Regions from separate parts of the Vibrio sp. KUL70 genome, predicted to be linked through region 1. Evidence: riboswitches for the same ligand, from Rfam matches in the RefSeq annotation. Region 1 holds a riboswitch; the other holds the start of a gene.

Region 1 (4,495 bases):
TATTAGAGTCACAAGGCATCGATATTATTGAAGGTTTTGACCCGAGCCAACTGGAGCCAAGACCCGATCTAGTGGTGATTGGCAACGCGATGAGTCGCGGTAATCCTTGTGTTGAATATGTACTAGATAACAACCTGAAATACACCTCGGGTCCACAGTGGTTACAAGAGTTCCTGCTGCATGACCGCTGGGTTCTGGCGGTTTCGGGCACTCATGGAAAAACCACAACAGCCAGTATGCTAGCGTGGATTTTAGAAGATTGTGGTTATGCGCCTGGATTCTTAGTTGGAGGGGTGTTGGGTAACTTTGGTATCTCTGCTCGACTGGGTGAAAGCATGTTCTTTGTGGTTGAGGCCGATGAGTACGACAGTGCTTTTTTTGATAAGCGTTCTAAGTTTGTTCATTACCACCCGAGAACCTTGGTAATGAACAATCTTGAGTTTGACCATGCGGATATTTTCGACGATCTGGAGGCGATTAAACGTCAATTCCATCACTTGATTCGTACTGTTCCTGGTAATGGGCGAATTTTTGCTCCTCAACAGGATCGTGCTCTTGAGGATGTATTGTCTCGCGGGTGTTGGAGTGAAACGGAATTTGCGGGTGAAGAGGCGGATTGGCGTGCTGAAAAGCGAGTCAAAGATGGCTCGCAGTTCAACGTGTTGTTCCAAGGTGAATGTGTCGGTCAGGTTGAATGGCCGTTGGTGGGGGATCACAACGTCAATAATGCTTTGATGGCGATCGCTGCCGCTAGACATGTCGGCGTGACTCCCGACCTGGCGTGTGAGTCTTTGGCCAAGTTTATCAATACCAAGCGTCGTTTAGAGCTAAAAGGGGAAGTGGCTGGAGTTACGGTATACGACGATTTTGCGCATCACCCAACGGCAATTGAACTTACTCTAGGTGGCCTACGTAATAAGGTAGGCAATAGTAAAATTATCGCCGTATTGGAGCCTCGCTCTGCTACGATGAAGCGAGGCGTGCATAAAGAAACCCTTGCCGATTCGTTGAAGCAAGCGGACCGCACTTTCTTGTTCCAACCAGATAACATCGATTGGTCGGTTCAAGAGGTCGCAGACGCTTGTCATCAGCCCGCTATTGTCAGTGACGATCTAGATTCTTTAGTCACGAGCATTATTGAGCAAGCGCAACCGGGTGACCAAATCTTAGTGATGAGCAATGGTGGTTTTGGTGGTATACATCAGAAATTGCTTGATGGATTGGCGGCCAAAGGTTAAATACACGCGTTCTAATCGATTTAAGAAGTACAAGAGATCATGACCAAACAGAGTAAAGCGATTACCCTCGCATTCACCGGCGCTTCTGGTGCCCCATACGGCTTGCGCTTATTAGAGTGCCTACTTGCCGCTGATTATCAGGTATACCTGTTAATATCGTCGGCTGCGAGAGTAGTGCTAGCGACCGAACATGATCTCAAGCTGCCTTCAGGCCCTGATGCGGCCAAAGCAGTGTTGGTCAAACACCTGAACTGCGATCCTGACCGTTTGGTGGTGTGCGGTAAAGACGATTGGTTCTCTCCTGTTGCTTCAGGCTCTGCCGCGCCTAAGCAGATGGTGGTTTGCCCATGTTCAGCAGGAAGCGTTGCATCTATAGCTCACGGTATGTCTGATAACTTGATTGAACGCGCTGCCGATGTCGTTATGAAAGAGCGCGGTCAGTTGTTGTTAGTGGTTCGAGAGACGCCATTCTCGACGCTACACTTGGAAAATATGCACAAACTCTCGACGATGGGAGTGACCATCATGCCAGCGGCTCCGGGTTTCTATCATCAGCCAAAATCGATCGATGACCTTGTCGATTTCATGGTAGCTCGCATTCTTGACCACCTAGGGATAGAGCAGGGTTTAGTACCAAGATGGGGCTACGATCAGCGTCATTAAGGCGAACTTTGTAGCTTATTGGTTAAAATACAATTACAATTCTGCTTACTCATCGGGGAGCTAACCATTCAAATAATGAATGGTGGCTGAGATCAAGTGTCAACTTGGGACCCGTAAACCTGAACCAGATAATGCTGGCGTAGGAATTGAGTTAGGCAGTACGTTTCCGTTGTCCTCCCTCAAGCCTGTGCCGCTCAGACCACGGAGAGCGTCCAGTGAAATTTGCATTAACCACTCTTGCTGTTACTACAGCGGCTTCTTTTTCCGCACTAGCGTCCGATAATACTCTTACGGTATATACTTATGATTCTTTCGCTGCAGACTGGGGCCCGCGTCCTGCTGTAGAGAAAGCATTTGAAGAGAAATGTGGCTGTGATGTGAACTTTGTTGCGCTGGAAGACGGAGTGTCAATTCTAAACCGCTTGCGTCTAGAGGGTGGCAATAGTAAAGCCGATGTGGTGCTTGGCCTTGATCAAAACCTAATGGCGGAAGCGAAGAAAACGGGTCTACTTTCCGAGCATAGTGTCGATACCTCTTCGGTAGTGCTACCTAATGGTTGGGATGACAGCACCTTTGTTCCTTATGACTTCGGTTACTTCTCATTTATCTACAACACAGAAAAGCTATCAAACCCACCTAAGAGCTTGAAAGAGTTGGTTGAACAGCGTGACGATCTCAAGGTGATTTACCAAGATCCGCGTACTTCAACGCCAGGCCAAGGTCTGATGCTGTGGATGAAGTCGGTTTATGGCGACGATGCAACTCAAGCGTGGAAGCAGCTTTCCAAGAAAACCGTTACTGTGACTAAAGGCTGGTCTGAAGCTTACTCTATGTTCCTTGAGGGTGAGTCAGATATGGTGCTCTCATACACGACTTCTCCGGCTTACCACATCATCGCTGAGAGTGACACGAAATATGCGTCTGCTGATTTTGCGGAAGGTCATTACACGCAAGTTGAAGTGGCCGCAAAAGTGAAAGGCAGCGATAATGAGAAGCTAGCTGATGAGTTCATGGCGTTCATTCTGAGTGACGAATTCCAATCAGCGATGCCGACCGGTAACTGGATGTATCCAGTGACGGATGTCGAGCTACCAAAAGGGTTTGAACAGCTGACGATGCCAAATAAATCCCTAAGCTTCACTTCTGAAGAAGTGGCTGAGAAGCGCAAGCCGTGGATTCGTGAGTGGCAAAACGCCCTGACTTTTTAATTAAGAGCCCGATGTTGGGCATTGAGCCTCTATTCCCATTAGAGGCTCAACATCGAGATAATCACTCTTTATGTTAAAGAATACACCTAAGGTGGGTATTTGGGTCGCGTTCACCATTACCGCCTTTGTGGTTTCATCAGTAGGGGCATTGCTAAGCAATGCCCCTTCTCTTGATATCAGCCAAGTATGGTCTGATCCATATTACTGGCACGTTACCAAATTCAGTTTTTATCAAGCAACGCTATCCATGTTATTGAGCGTTGTATTTGCGGTTCCTGTGGCACATGCCTTATCTCGCCGCCAATTCCCAGGTCGTTCCCTACTGCTAAGGCTGTTTGCTTCCACCTTGGTTCTGCCAGTATTGGTCGGCGTATTTGGTATTTTGGCCATCTATGGTAATAGTGGTTGGCTGGCGAAACTGCTTCAAGCTATTGATATGGACTTGCCATTTTCCATCTATGGATTGAATGGCATTTTGCTAGCGCATGTCTTTTTCAATCTGCCTTATGCAAGTCGATTGTTGTTACAAGCTTTAGATACGGTTCCGGTTGAGCAACACAAGTTATGTGCACACCTTGGAATGAGTCACTGGGATAAATTTAAGTGGGTTGAATGGCCGCGCCTTAAGCAGCAGCTGCCGCATGTGTGTGGTTTAGTCTTTATGCTCTGCTTTACCAGTTTTGCAACTGTGATGGCATTGGGCGGTGGTCCTAAGTCGACAACCATCGAGCTTGCGATCTATCAAGCGATTAAATTTGATTTTGATCTGCAAGCCGGTGCTCTGTTAGCGATATGGCAGATGCTACTCTGTGGCGTGTTGGCCGTGAGTATTCAACGCCTTTCTAAGCCTGTTTCTGTCAGCGTTGGTCAACTGTCTGAAGCGAAGTTTTTGGTTAAGGACACCTATAGCGCAAAAGCTTGGGACAGCTTTTGGATCATCGTAGCCTCATTACTGGTTTTACCGCCACTGTTGATGGTCATTGTGGGTGGCTTAAACAGTGAAGCGATGGCGGTGTTAACCAGTGAACCGTTTTGGCTAGCGCTATTTAACTCACTGAAAGTAGCGATTAGCGCGAGTGTGATTGCGCTTTTGGTTGGAGTGGCCATTTTGATGACCAGTCGAGCATGGCGCTTGCAAAACAAGTCATTTCGCGCCGATAAGATCGAATTGATAGGTACTATTATATTGGTGACCCCCGGCTTAGTGGTGAGTACCGGTATCTTCCTGCTGTTACGTTCGATAACCGATGTGTTTAGCTTAGCCTTTTTTGTTGTGATTGCCGTTAACAGCTTAATGGCGCTCCCGTATGTGATCAAAAACTTAGCTCAGCCGATGCTGCACGTTGCTCAGCAATATCAGTATTTGTGCGCGAGTTTAGGTATGAA
Region 2 (4,495 bases), on a different replicon from region 1:
GCAAGATAGCAATCGAGACATCCTCATGATCCCTTTTTATCGAGCGACCCACAGCTTGATCCCTTGTGAAATATCTAGACGTACTGAACGGCACATTGCTGACTACCTCTATGCGAACCTGTTGCGCTTCAATAGAGATACAAGCCAGTTGGAGGGGGATCTCGCACAAACTTGGGTGCATACAGGTGATACGCTGAAGGTTCGACTGCGTAAATCACTTAAGTTCTGGGACGGCTCTGCACTTACCGCATATGATGTGAAGAAAGCTTATGAGTCGATCATCTCGTCAAACTCGGTGAGTCGAGGTCTGTTCTTACTCATTGATGAGTTTTCTGTGGTCGACGAGCACAACTTACGAATCCGCTCTAAGCGTTTGTCTCACTATCTGCCAAGGTTGATGGCGCATGGCGCGTTATCCGTTTCCAAATTGAACAGCGACGGCTCGATAGTCGGAAGTGGAGCGTTTCGATTGGCAGAGCAAACCGATTATCGAACGCTACTGACTGCGTCTCCTCATTATCATGGCTATCGACCTTGGCTAGATGGCGTAGAAATCTGGAACATGGGCTTATCTGCAAATGATTTTCAAATGCATTGCGATATTGTGCATGGCAGCTCTGCCCCGGATATTGCTGATGAATTCACACAGGTACAACAGTGGGAAGAGGGCTGTATCTACGCTTGTTTAAACAGTGCAAACAACGCATGGATGACGTTGGCAAAGCATCGTCGATACATCCAACAGTTGCTGCAATTCTTGCCGATGAATGGTGTGAGAGACACTATGATTTATCGACGAGCCTCAGGAATGACAAGCCTTGAACCCTTAAAACTTGGTAAAGCAGTGGACTTGTCTTTCGCGAATCAGGTACCGCTTGAGGTGTTAACTTATCAGCTGCCTGGGCATATTGAAGCGGCTGAAAACATCACTGAGCTGCTGTGTCAGTATGGTTTAAACTCAAACCTCACCGTACTGCCATACCCTGAATTTGACCAACTCGAGCGACAATCGAGAGCGGATATTATTGTTTCTGGTGAGGTGTTTGGTGAACATAAAGAGAGTTCCTGGCTCGGATGGTTGTTGTGCACTAACACCGTGACGGCGACTCTGAATAAGCAATCAAAGACTTGGTTCGAACAGCAAGTCTTTGATAATTTGGCTCAATCTGATGAAAGTAAGCGTGTACAAGGTTATCAGCGAATTGAGCGCGAATTGATTCGAAAAGCGATCTATATTCCTCTTTTTCAATGCGCGCAAGATATGAGAATCTCTCATAAGGTGAATGCGATGGATCTTCTTACTAATGGCTGGATCGACTTCAATCAGGTTGTTTTTGAAGGCCGTTAAAGGAGAACAAATCTAGAGTAGATAAAGTCGTTTGCCGTTATTGGCGAGGTAGAAACCGAATTGAGGCGCACAACGACGAGCTCGAAGTGTTGATTAAAGATAAGAGATAAAAAGTGAACAACGCAAAATACCTGACGAATTTGCGCACAAAAACGATTTCGTTCACGCTTTAGTAAATAATAATCTGCAAAATGATTACCTCACTCTCAAGAGTGCTGTTAGTATGGACGCAAATAGTCGGGGGGCAATTACACCATGTTGTATTTGCTGAGATCGAATTTCGAGACCCGTTGAACCTGATTCAGTTAGTACTGGCGTAGGGAACTATTGATACTAAAACCTATGCGGTACCGACTTTCATTCCATCGATCCTTCGATCTCTGGTGCCTGCCATCTCGGTTTTAGTTCAGTTCTCCTGCGTCTTTTAGATGGTAGGAGCGACCATGACACAGCATTCCAGCACCCAAATCGACACTCAGTCCATTTCTTCAAGCACTCCAATTGTGTTAACCATTGCGGGTTCAGACAGTGGCGGCGGCGCGGGTATTCAAGCCGATATCAAAGCCATGTCTGCGACCGGTAGTTTTGCATGTTCAGTGATCACTGCAATCACGTCGCAAAATACACAAGGTGTTTCCGCCATCTTTCCGATTCCATTAGATCATGTTGCAAGCCAGCTTGATGCAGTATTCAGTGACCTGAACGTCGTTGCGGTCAAAGTCGGCATGTTGGCAGATTCAAACATCATCAAGGTTGTAGCGGATAAGATTAAGCAGTATCAACCCAAACATCTGGTTATTGACCCAGTAATGGTTGCGACCAGTGGCGACTTGTTGCTTGAGCAGTCAGCCATCAGTACCTTGAAAGAAACGCTTATTCCACTTGCCGACATCATTACACCTAACTTGCCGGAAGGTGCTGCATTGACTGGGAAACCTGTTCCTGAAAGCGAAGCCGACATGCAAGATATGGTTGAAGAACTTCGCGCGTTGGGTGCGAAAGCAGTGCTGTTGAAAGGTGGCCACTTAGAGCAAGACGAAAACAGCAATGACCTAATGATTTTGCCAACAAGCACTGCTCTCATCAGCGCAAAACGCTTCCCAACCAAGAACACTCACGGAACGGGATGCACGCTTTCTTCTGCTATCGCCTCTTACCTTGCGCAAGGGAATGAGCTGACTCAATCCGTTGAGCTTGGTAAGCGCTATATCTCGGAAGCGATTGCCCACGCAGATCAGTTAAATGTCGGTCAAGGGCACGGACCTGTGAATCACTTCTACGCAGGTCATGCTGATGTCCGCTAAATCTTTTGGCGTTGAGATCACCAGCGCCAGCATTCGTTATCTCGATAACCAACAGTCGACGTTACAAGGCCTGAGCTTATCGATTCCTGCATCTCAATGGACCGTGTTATTGGGCAGAAGTGGCTGCGGGAAAACCACCATTTTACGTTATCTCGCTGGTCTATTGGGTGAGAACATTGAGTGGCAAGGTGTTGTGAAGACGAGTGATGGTCAATCACTAGAGGGCAAAGTTGCCTACATGGCACAGCAAGATCTGCTGCTGCCTTGGTTATCGGTGATTGATAACGTATGTCTAAGCCAGCGCTTTGCTGGGAAAGACACTCAAAGCTTGGAAGGTGCTTCGAGCGATGCAGACAACCACGAAAGAGCTTTGTCTTTGCTGAAATCGGTTGGGCTTGCTGATTACGCTCACGCTATGCCACAACAACTGTCTGGTGGCATGCGTCAACGTGTTGCATTAGCGCGAACGCTTATGCAAGACAAACCTATCGTATTGATGGATGAGCCTTTCTCCGCGTTAGATGCGGTAACAAGGCACAAACTGCAAACCTTAGCGGCTCACTTGCTGCAAGATAAAACCGTGGTCTTGATTACTCATGACCCACAAGAAGCGGTGCGCTTGGCACACAACCTTTACATGCTGCAAGGCTCACCCGCATCTGCTCAATCACTGCAAGTTCCGACAACATTGCCCCCAAGAACCATAGATGGTCAGTGCGCGAGCATTCAGCAGAAAATATTAGAGCAGTTGGAGCAAGACTATGCATAGTTCCCAAGCGCTAACCAAGCCTCAATCGGTATTGAACCATAAGGATCGCTCTATGAGCCCGTTACTGCGTGTCGTGATAAGCACCGCAATTATTCTGGGTTTGTGGCAGTTGGTGGTTGTGGTGTTTGAAATGCCGAGCTTTATTTTGCCAGCTCCGATGGAAGTGTTTAACAAGCTGCTTGAACGCTATGACGTGTTGTTGAAGCACACATGGGTGACCGCCCAAGAGATCCTGCTGGGGCTGCTACTTGGCTTATCGATGGGATTGTTCTTCGCACTGCAAATGTTGTTATTCGAACCGCTTAAGCGTTGGTTGCTGCCTATTCTTATCGCAAGTCAGGCTGTTCCTGTCTTTGCAATTGCGCCGGTACTGATGCTGTGGCTTGGCTACGGTATCGCTTCGAAGGTTGTGATGGCGGCGATCATTATTTTCTTCCCAGTGACTACGTGCTGCTACGACGGTTTACGCAATACCCCACGTGGTTATCTCGATCTGGCTCAAACTATGGGCGCCACCAAATGGCAAAGGTTACGTCATATTCAGCTGCCAGCGGCACTGCCGACTTTGGCATCAGGTGTGCGTGTGGCTGTAGTGATTGCACCAATTGGTGCGGTTGTCGGTGAGTGGGTGGGTTCAAGTGAAGGGCTTGGTTACCTGATGCTACAAGCTAACGCACGAATGATTATTGATGAGATGTTTGCTGCGCTATTTATCTTAGCTGTGCTCTCTATCTCACTCTACTTTGTCACAGACAAATTACTAAAAAAGGCGATCCCTTGGGAAAGCCACAACTAAACAAAATCTATAAAAATAGAAAGTTCAAAAGGAAAGGTTAATCGTGAAAAACAGTAAATTTATGAGCGCAGCTGCTCTAATGGCTTCGTTGGTTTCAGGTCATGTTATGGCAGATGAAACTAAAGTAACGCTAATGCTAGATTGGTTTGTAAACCCGAACCATGGGCCTATCGTGATTGCTCATGAACGTGGTTACTTTGAAGAGCAGGGCTTAGAAGTTGAAATTCAAGAGCCAGCAGACCCAAGCACCCCAGCCAAACTGGTTGCCGCAGGGCGCG

What was found. A riboswitch is a leader RNA that binds a small molecule or an ion and turns the genes downstream of it on or off. The one in region 1 is predicted to bind thiamine pyrophosphate.
Region 2: it holds a riboswitch for thiamine pyrophosphate, as region 1 does, so the genes downstream of both, thiD (bifunctional hydroxymethylpyrimidine kinase/phosphomethylpyrimidine kinase) here and thiB (thiamine ABC transporter substrate binding subunit) in region 1, are expected to answer to the same signal.

Annotation. Positions count from the first base shown of each region.
Region 1 covers NZ_AP045834.1:2,721,851-2,726,345, reverse strand. Annotated here, with positions in the region: gene mpl (UDP-N-acetylmuramate:L-alanyl-gamma-D-glutamyl-meso-diaminopimelate ligase) at 1-1,238, shown strand, start outside; gene AC6I7V_RS12170 (flavin prenyltransferase UbiX) at 1,278-1,901, shown strand; TPP riboswitch at 1,945-2,064, shown strand; gene thiB (thiamine ABC transporter substrate binding subunit) at 2,117-3,109, shown strand; gene thiP (thiamine/thiamine pyrophosphate ABC transporter permease ThiP) at 3,180-4,495, shown strand, end outside.
Region 2 covers NZ_AP045835.1:1,062,541-1,067,035, forward strand. Annotated here, with positions in the region: gene AC6I7V_RS18745 (ABC transporter substrate-binding protein) at 1-1,348, shown strand, start outside; TPP riboswitch at 1,577-1,688, shown strand; gene thiD (bifunctional hydroxymethylpyrimidine kinase/phosphomethylpyrimidine kinase) at 1,792-2,652, shown strand; gene AC6I7V_RS18755 (ABC transporter ATP-binding protein) at 2,642-3,421, shown strand; gene AC6I7V_RS18760 (ABC transporter permease) at 3,474-4,217, shown strand; gene AC6I7V_RS18765 (ABC transporter substrate-binding protein) at 4,279-4,495, shown strand, end outside.